4 regions of the Pseudoxanthobacter soli DSM 19599 genome follow, and region 1 is predicted to be linked to each of the others. Evidence: predicted binding sites of a transcription regulator. Region 1 holds the regulator's gene; each other region holds the start of a gene.
What was found. Region 1 encodes PhoB, which activates phosphate uptake and scavenging genes when phosphate is short. Its sites were predicted from a motif close to TGTCATNNANCTGTCAT; they were not measured.

Region 1 (2,201 bases):
TCGACCGGACGCCCCTGTTCCAAATCTGGAGATGGCAATGCCCCAGCACACCGTCGTCGCCTACGACGACGAACTGAAGCAGCTTGCCGGCTGGATCGCCGAAATGGGCGGCCAGGCCGAGCGCCTGCTGATCGACGCCGTCACCGCGCTGTCGCGGATCGACACCGACCTCGCCCAGCAGGTGATCGTCAACGACCAGCGCCTCGACATCGTGCAGCGCAAGGTGGAGGAAGCGGCGATCTCGATCATCGCCCGCCGCCAGCCGATGGCCCGCGACCTGCGCGAGATCGTCTCGGCGCTGCGTGTTTCGAACGATCTGGAGCGGGTCGGCGATCTCGCCAAGAACATCGCCAAGCGCGTGGTGGCCATGAACGGCCAGTACCAGTCGAAGCGGCTGGTGCTGGGCGTCGAGCACATCTCCGAGATCGCGCTCGAACAGATCAAGACCGTCATCGACGCCTACACCGCCCGCGACGTCGAGGCGGCGGAAGCGGTGCGCAATCGCGACGACGAGATCGACGCGATGTACACCTCGCTGTTCCGCGAACTTCTGACCTACATGATGGAAGACCCGCGCAACATCACGTTCTGCACGCATCTTCTGTTCTGCGCCAAGAACATCGAGCGCATCGGCGACCACGCCACCAACATCGCCGAGAACATCCACTATCTCGTGACCGGCGAGCAGCCCGCGCTCGACCGTCCGAAGCTCGACAACAGCAGCCTGACCTCCGTCGAGTTCGGCAAGGCCGAACAGGCGCGGGCGACGGCGGCGAGCACCGAAACCGGCAAGGCCTGAGGGCCTGCCGGACCCGCAAACCACCCAAGCACATCCGGGAAAGACGCCGATGCCGTCGGTGATGATCGTCGAGGACGAGGAGGCCCTGAGCCTCCTCCTGCGCTACAACCTCGAAGCGGAGGGCTTCGCCGTCGAAGCCTGCATGCGCGGCGACGAGGCCGAAATCCGGCTGCGCGAGAGCCAGCCCGACCTGGTGCTGCTCGACTGGATGCTGCCGGGCCTTTCGGGCATCGAGCTGTGCCGGCGCCTGAGGGCGCGGGAAGAGACCGAGCGGCTGCCGATCATCATGCTCACCGCCCGCGGCGAGGAGGCCGAGCGGGTGCGCGGGCTCGCCATTGGCGCCGACGACTACGTGGTCAAGCCGTTCTCGGTGCCGGAACTGATGGCGCGGGTGCGCGCCATCCTGCGCCGGGCGAAGCCGGAGGTGGTGTCGTCGCAGCTCAAGGCCGGCGACCTCGAACTCGACCGCGAGACCCACCGCGTGCGCCGCGGCGGCCGGGAAATCCACCTCGGCCCGACCGAGTTCCGCCTGCTCGAGTTCCTGATGACCTCCCCCGGCCGCGTGTTCGCCCGCGAGCAGCTGCTGGACGGGGTCTGGGGGCACGACGTCTATGTCGACGAGCGGACGGTGGACGTCCATGTCGGGCGCCTGCGCAAGTCCTTGAACCGCGGCAAGGCCAAGGACCCGATCCGCACCGTGCGCGGCTCCGGCTACGCCTTCGACGACCAGTTCGCGGCGAAGTGAGCCGGCGGCGCACCCTGACGACCGTAAAATCCGCATCCGGGCGGGAATAAAGTCCCCTGCCGGGTGTTTCATCGCGAGGCGGTCCCACTTCGGGGCTGCCGCTGCCTCGACGCGCGGGTTCGCCGGGCCGGGTTGGCCCGCTGCCGCTGCGAGAGGCTCTTGAATCTGGCGCCGCCGCTGAAGGCCCGCATTCGGAGGGTCGCAGGCACGACGCGCCAGTGAAAGGCGCTGCGATGAAATCCCGCTTTGCCGTGCGGTGCGTTGCCCCCGCCCTCATCGTTCTCGCCATCGGCGCCGGCGCCGCCCGCGCGGACGATCTTTCCGGGCTCGCCGGCCGCTATGCCATCGGCACCGGCACCAACGTCGCCTTCTCCGTGGCGGCGTCGGTCGGCCCCGGCATTTCCGGCCGCTTCACCGGCTTTTCCGGCACCATCGATTTCGATCCCGTCCATGCCGAGCGGTCGTCGGTCACGTTCGACGTGAACGCGGCCTCGGTGACGACCGGCATCGCGCTGCTCGACGGCGTGCTGCGGTCCGATGCGGCGTTCAATGCGGACGCCTATCCGGTGATCTCGTTCCGCTCGACGGCGGTGCAGCGCACCGGCCCCGCCAGCGCCGACATCGAGGGGCTGATGACGCTGCGCGGCCAGACGGTGC
Region 2 (2,201 bases), 340 kb from region 1:
AGCCCGGAACATGCTCCGGTCGTTGCAGCGGGGATGCCTTCAGGTCGCCCCGACACGTCGGGCCGGCCGAGAAGCATTTTGGAACCGTTTCAGACTACAAAGCACGCGCACGGTTGGGAATGGCCGTTCTGCGTCCCGGCGATCGACAGGCGCGGCATCCCGAAGATCCTCCGGGCGATCGGCCGGTACGCGCGGGACGGCGACGGCCGGAACGGCATGCGCACGGAAGCCCGGCGCCGGACACAGCCCCGCCATCAAGCCCCGTCGTCCGGAGAGCCGGTCCGGCGGACTATTTTCGAGCTTTTGAGTCTGGAGCGTTTTCATGTCGGTCGGATGTTGCCATCCGATCGGAAAGCGCTCTAGCCGGCGTGGCGGCTGGCGTCGGCGCCGTAATAGTTGATGTAGCGCGTGTTGATCTCGTCGACCGGCAGCACGATCAGCACGTCCGTCGTGCCGAACTGGTGGTCGATCACCGCGCCGTCGCCGATCTTGGCGCCGAGCCGCAGATAGCCCTTGATCAGCGGCGGCAGCGCATGGAGCGCCGCCTTGGCGTTGATCGCCTCCTTCGGCATCCGGTTCATTTCCACGAAGCGGTCGGGCAGGGCCGAAGGCCGCAGGCCGTCTGGCGCGCGGCAGAAATGGTGCAGGAACGACAGCGGCATCGCCAGGAGATCCGGGTCGGTGCCCTCGAGGCTGGCGCAGCCGATCATCAGGTCGCAGCCGTGCTCCAGCGTGTAGGTCCATACCCCGTGCCAAAGCAGTTCCAGCGTGCGCTTGGAGCGGTAGGGCTCCAGCACGCACGACCGGCCGAGCTCCAGAATGCGGCGGTAGGGCCGCGCGTCGAGCAGGGGCGAGAGGTCGAACTCCGAGGTGGAATAGAAGCCGTCGTAGCGGTCGGCGATATCCCGGCGCAGCAGCCGGTAGGTGCCGACCACCTTCGGCTTGCGCCGCTGGAAGCGCTTGGCCGGCGCCTCGTGATCGATCACCAGCATGTGGTCGCAGATGTCGTCGAAGGCATCGACGTCGCGCCGGCTCATCATCGCCATCGCGTCGGCGATGGCCGACATCTCCTCGTAGAACACCTTGTAGCGGATCGACTGGGAGCGCTTGATCTCCTGCCGGGTGCGGGCGAGGCGCACCTCCAGCGGACCCAGGCGGCCGAGCGTCGGGGCGTTCGGATCGAGCGGCTCGCGGCGGCCGCCGGGAATGCGGATGCCCGCGGGCGCCAACGGCCTGAAGGGAAGCGCGGCCTCGCCGAACCGGGGGTTGGCGGACATCAGGGCGGTCATCGCCGTGCGCGCGACGCCGGCACCGGCATCGACGAGGCCGAGCGCGCCGGCCCGGCGGCTCGGGAACGCTTCGGCAAGGACATCGGAAGACGGCGGCGTCGATCGTCTCATGCTTCCTCCGATGGCGGCGGGCTTCACTGGTGGCCCGGCAGCCAACCCGGCGCCGGCCGTTCCGGCCCCGCGCTCACAACACCCTTTTCGTCGGGCGCCTGCGAACCGTTAACCGCCATCAGAAACATAGTTGCCCGACGGTAATGTGACAATGTTTGCGGACACCCCCGCCCTGCGGCGGCGACGGGGCGCGGAAGGCCCTGCTGTCGCCCGGCGCCGCGGCCGAATGACGTTCGCATGGCACCGAGGGCGTCCGGCCCGAAGGCCGGGTCGCCTGCAAGAGGCTGAACGGGCATGGGATTCCGCCGGTCCTTCAGCGGATGCGGGCCACAGGCCGCCGGCTGTCGCGATGGCGCGGGGTTGCGCAGGCGCGACCGCAGGCGCGCGGCGGAACACGAAAAATTGCCGGACTTTGCCGGCAAATCAGTTTCGCGCGGCCGTGTCAGCGCGCTTCGGGCAGGCGCAGCGCGAGTTCCGCATAGGAATCGATCAGCCCCACATCGAGCGGGCCGCCGCGCGTGCCCACCACCTGATCGGGCCGCACGAGCACCCAGCCGCCCGGATCGACAGTGTAGCGCCGCGCCGCCTCGCCATCGGGATCGGTGACGGCATCGAGCTGGACGATGCGCACCGCGGGGCCGAATTCCTCGACGGACAGCGCGATCGCCCGCGTCGCCGTGGCGTCGCCGAACAGGAGAAGCGTGTGCACGGGACCGTCGCTCTTGCCGGTCTCGCGGGCGTCGAGGCCGCAGAGCAGCGGCCAGAGCGAGCCGGCCTTGCCCGTCTCCGGGTCGTGATAGG
Region 3 (2,201 bases), 200 kb from region 1:
TCCTGCTATCCCTCTCGGGCTTTTCGCGACCTCGAACGCCGTTGAGGCGCCTGTCGTCCGGATCACACCGATCCGGCGGTGAGGTGCTCCAGCCCCGGCCGCACGGCCGGCACAGACCCTTTCGCCACGACATTCAAGACGGTTCCGCATGGCTCCGATCGACTTCCCGCCCATCGACCTCTCCAGGCTCACGGGATATGGCCGCACGCGCACCGAGCGCGCCGCCGAGCACCGCAAGGACGACGCCTATCTGGCGGAGCTCGCGGCGCGGCCGGATACCGGCTTCGTGCTCGTCGCCGACGACCGGGTCGTGGTCGGCGACACGCCGCTGACCATCGTGCGCTCCGCCGCCACGGCCAGCCGCTTCGCCATCGACCCGGCAGAGGCCGTTTTTCTCGGGATCGAGGAAGGCCACGGCCGCTTCGCCCTCGCCATCGACGGCGCGGCCGCGGAGGCAGCGGGCGAAACGGTGGCCGATATCCGCGGGCTCGCCTCGGAAGGGCGCCTCGCGCCCGACGAGCAGGGCCTCGTCGCGCAGGCGCGCAGCCTCGTCCACTGGCACCGCCATCACGGCTTCTGCTCGGTGTGCGGCGGCAGGACGCGGATCGCCGAAGGCGGCTACCGCCGCGACTGCACGAGCTGCGACGCGGTGCATTTCCCACGCACGGACCCGGTCGCGATCATGCTGGTGGTCGACGGCGAGCGCTGCGTGCTCGGCCGTCAGGCCCGGTTCGCGCCGGGCATGTATTCCTGCCTCGCCGGCTTCATTGAGCCCGGCGAGACCATCGAGGACGCCGTGCGCCGCGAGGTGCGCGAGGAATCCCACATCCGCGTCGGCCGGGTGCGCTACATGGCGAGCCAGCCGTGGCCGTTCCCGGCCTCGCTGATGATCGGCTGCCTCGCCGAGGCACTGACGGAAGAAATCCGCCGCGACGACGCGGAGCTGGAGGATTGCCGCTGGTTCCCCCGCGAGGAGGTGCGGCAGATGCTGGAAGGAACCCATCCGGACGGGCTGAAGGCGCCGGCGGGGTTCGCCATCGCGCACCATCTGCTGCGGGCCTGGGCGTTCTCCGACGTCGCCTCCGACGTTCCGGCCGGTTAGGCGGCGTCGCAGCGGCCGCCGGGCTGTGTCGGCTGGCCGCAGGCGGGGCGAAACGGGACGTCATCCAACTGTCATGTCGCGGTGATCAGGATCGCCCCGCGACGTCAGGGCAGGCATCGGGCCTGACCGGCGAGCGATCCGAGTGCGGCGGCAGCCGTGCCGTCCCAGAGGGACACATGGTACAGAAGAAAGACAGGCGCGACGCGCATCACGGTGCTGGAACCGGTGCCGCGACGCGTGCATCCACCCACGGCCGCAAGGCCGCGACGGGCGGGTCCGCTCACAGCGCCGCGCGGCCGGCGCCCGCGATGCACGGCGGCAAGCCGTCGCTGGACCGCAAGGCCACGCCGGCCGGAACCGCGATCTTCTTCACGCTGCTTGTCGGCGGCCTTTTGTTCTCCGCCTACTCGATCTATTCCGACATGGCCGCCACCGGCACCCAGCCGATCGAGGCCATGCCCTATATCCTGCTCGGCCTCGCGCTTCTGGTGGCGCTCGGCTTCGAGTTCGTCAACGGTTTCCACGACACCGCCAACGCGGTCGCCACCGTGATCTACACCCACTCGCTGCCGCCGCATTTCGCGGTGGTGTGGTCGGGCGTGTGGAACTTCATCGGCGTGCTGGTCTCCAGCGGCGCCGTCGCCTACGGCATCATCACGCTGCTGCCGGTGGAACTGATCCTCCAGGTCGGTTCGAGCGCGGGCATGTCCATGGTGTTCTCGCTGCTGATCGCCGCGATCCTGTGGAATCTGGGCACCTGGTATCTCGGCCTGCCGGCCTCGAGCTCTCACACGCTGATCGGCTCGATCATCGGCGTCGGCCTCGCCCACCAGCTGATGCAGGGCCCGGGCGCCACCTCCGGCGTGGACTGGTCGCAGGCCGCCAAGGTCGGCTGGTCGCTGCTGCTGTCGCCTGTCATCGGCTTCGTCGCCGCCGGCGCGCTGCTGCTGGCGATGAAGGCGACCATCCGCAATCAGGCGCTCTACAAGGAGCCGGACGGCGTCAATCCGCCGCCGTGGTGGATCCGCGGCCTTTTAGTCGTCACCTGCACCGGCGTGTCGTTCGCCCACGGCTCCAACGACGGCCAGAAGGGCATGGG
Region 4 (2,201 bases), on a different contig from region 1:
TCCGGCGTGCTGCGCGTCACCACCACGGTCGGCCTCGGCACATCGTGGCTCACCTCGCGGCTGCACGAGTTCCTGGAACTCTATCCGGACGTCGAACTCCAGGTCATCCTGGACGACAGCGAGCTCGACCTTTCGATGCGGCAGGCGGACGTCGCCATCCGCCTGCGACAGCCGGTTCAGCCGGACCTGATCCAGCGGCGGCTGTTCACCGTCCACTTCCATCTCTATGCCTCGCCGGCCTATCTGCGCCGCTACGGCAGCCCTTCGGCGGTGGCCGATCTCGACCACCACCGCCTCATCACCTTCGGCGAGCAGGGCGCGACCTACCTGCGCGAGATGAACTGGGCGGAAACGGCGGGCCGCTCCCCCGATCAGCCGCGCCGGCCGACGCTGAAGATCAACAGCGTCGTCGCCATCAAGCGCGCCGTGCAGCGCGGCATCGGCATCGCGCTCCTGCCGGACTATCTCGTCGAGCCGGAAGCCGGCCTCGTGCAGCTCATTCCCGAGGCGGACCTGCCCGAGTACCACACCTATTTCGTCTACCCGGCCGAGCTGAAGAGCACGGCCCGCGTCCGCGCTTTCCGCGACTTCATCGTCGCCAAGTCCGAGGAATGGACGCACTGACCGGCGGCGGCTGTCGCCGGCCGGTTCCCCGCTGCCCCCGAGGGGTGGGTGCCGCCATGAGGCGGCTATCCACCGTCGTGTTGCGCCACGTCATGGCACCGTAATGCGGGCCGTCTAGCTTCGCGGTCTGGTTTGAAAGCGCGCGCAGCACGCGCGAAGCCGCCTGCGCGGAATTTGGCTTTCGAACCAGTGGGATGCACCAGCGATCGGGCCCTGGATATCGGCCGGTCGGGCGCCCCGCAATGGACACGACCGCCGAGGACGACCCATGACGATCTCCGACGACGCGCTCCCGCTGCCTTCGGCCGCGGAGGCGTTCGAGGCCATCCCGTTCGGTGAGGAGCCGCTCACCGCCGACGTGCTGATGCAGGCCGTGCTGCTGCTGCGGACGGCCGTTACCGGAGACGCGAAGAGGATTGCCGCGCATATCGGCGCGACGCCGGACGATGCCGCGATCGCCAACCTCGCCCACTATCTCGCCTTGCGCCATCACGACCTGCGCCCGCTGCAGCGCGAGCTGATGTGGCGGGGGCTGTCATCGCTCGGCCGGCTGGAGAGCCGCGTCCTCCCCACCCTCGATGCCGTCGCGGCAACACTCGGCGCCGTGACCGGCCATCCCTCGCCCTTCCCTGCCCCCGATAAGACCGCGTTCTTCGCCGGCGAGGCCCGGTTGACGGCCGCGACCGATGCCATGTTCGGTCCGGCGCCGGCAATGCGCCGCACCCGCATCATGGTGACGCTGCCGTCGGAGGCCGCAGGCGATCCGGCGCTCGTTCTCGACCTCGCCCGGCGCGGCATGGACATCGCGCGCATCAACTGCGCCCATGACGGCAACATCGCCTGGCGCGGGATGGCGACCAATGTGCGCACGGCCGCCACGGTCGTCGGCCGCGACATCAAGGTGCTGATGGATATCGCCGGGCCGAAGATCCGCACGGAGGCGGTGACGGCTCCCAAGAAGGCGAAGCTCCAGCCCGGCGACCGGCTGCGCCTCGTCGCGGGCGGCGAGCCGAGGGCCTGCGAGGCCGTCCCGTTCTCCGCCGCCGTGTCGCTGCCGGAAATGGTGACGCGCCTCACCCCCGGCGACCGCGTGCGCTACGACGACGGCAAGCTCGAAGGCGTGGTGGAGAGCGTCGCGGATGGCGAAGCGGTGGTGCGCGTGACCACCGTCAAGGCAGGCGGCACCAAGCTGCGACCCGAGAAGGGCCTCAACCTGCCCGACACGGCGCTCGGGCTGTCGCCGCTGACCGCCAAGGATGAGGACGACCTCACCACCGTCATCGAATGCGCCGACATGATCGGCTACTCGTTCGTCAGCCGGCCGGACGATATCGACCTGCTCGAGGCCGCGCTCGCCCGCCATGGCACGCGTGAACGCCCGCTCGGCCTCGTCGCCAAGATCGAGCGGCCGGAGGCGGTGACCAATCTGCCGGCGCTGATGGCCCGCGCGCTGCGTGCCCGGCCGTTCGCCGTGATGATCGCACGCGGCGACCTCGCCGCCGAGATCGGATTCGAGCGGCTGGCCGAGATGCAGGAGGAACTGCTGTGGCTCTGCGAGGCTGCCGCGGTGCCCGCGA

Region 2: olsB (l-ornithine N(alpha)-acyltransferase) is a predicted target of PhoB. The motif match lies at 1,535-1,551, and genes of this name have one in related genera.
Region 3: BUF17_RS08935 (inorganic phosphate transporter) is a predicted target of PhoB. The motif match lies at 1,161-1,177, and genes of this name have one in related genera.
Region 4: BUF17_RS03845 (pyruvate kinase) is a predicted target of PhoB. The motif match lies at 713-729, and genes of this name have one in related genera.

What each region holds. Positions count from the first base shown of each region.
Region 1 is NZ_FRXO01000003.1:91,839-94,039, forward strand. It holds gene phoU (phosphate signaling complex protein PhoU) at 38-799, shown strand; gene phoB (phosphate regulon transcriptional regulator PhoB) at 849-1,544, shown strand; gene BUF17_RS08065 (YceI family protein) at 1,778-2,201, shown strand, end outside.
Region 2 is NZ_FRXO01000003.1:432,354-434,554, reverse strand. It holds gene olsB (l-ornithine N(alpha)-acyltransferase) at 360-1,277, opposite strand; gene BUF17_RS09490 (FAD-dependent monooxygenase) at 1,843-2,201, opposite strand, start outside.
Region 3 is NZ_FRXO01000003.1:290,194-292,394, reverse strand. It holds gene nudC (NAD(+) diphosphatase) at 149-1,102, shown strand; gene BUF17_RS08935 (inorganic phosphate transporter) at 1,411-2,201, shown strand, end outside.
Region 4 is NZ_FRXO01000001.1:904,460-906,660, forward strand. It holds gene BUF17_RS03840 (LysR family transcriptional regulator) at 1-624, shown strand, start outside; gene BUF17_RS03845 (pyruvate kinase) at 893-2,201, shown strand, end outside.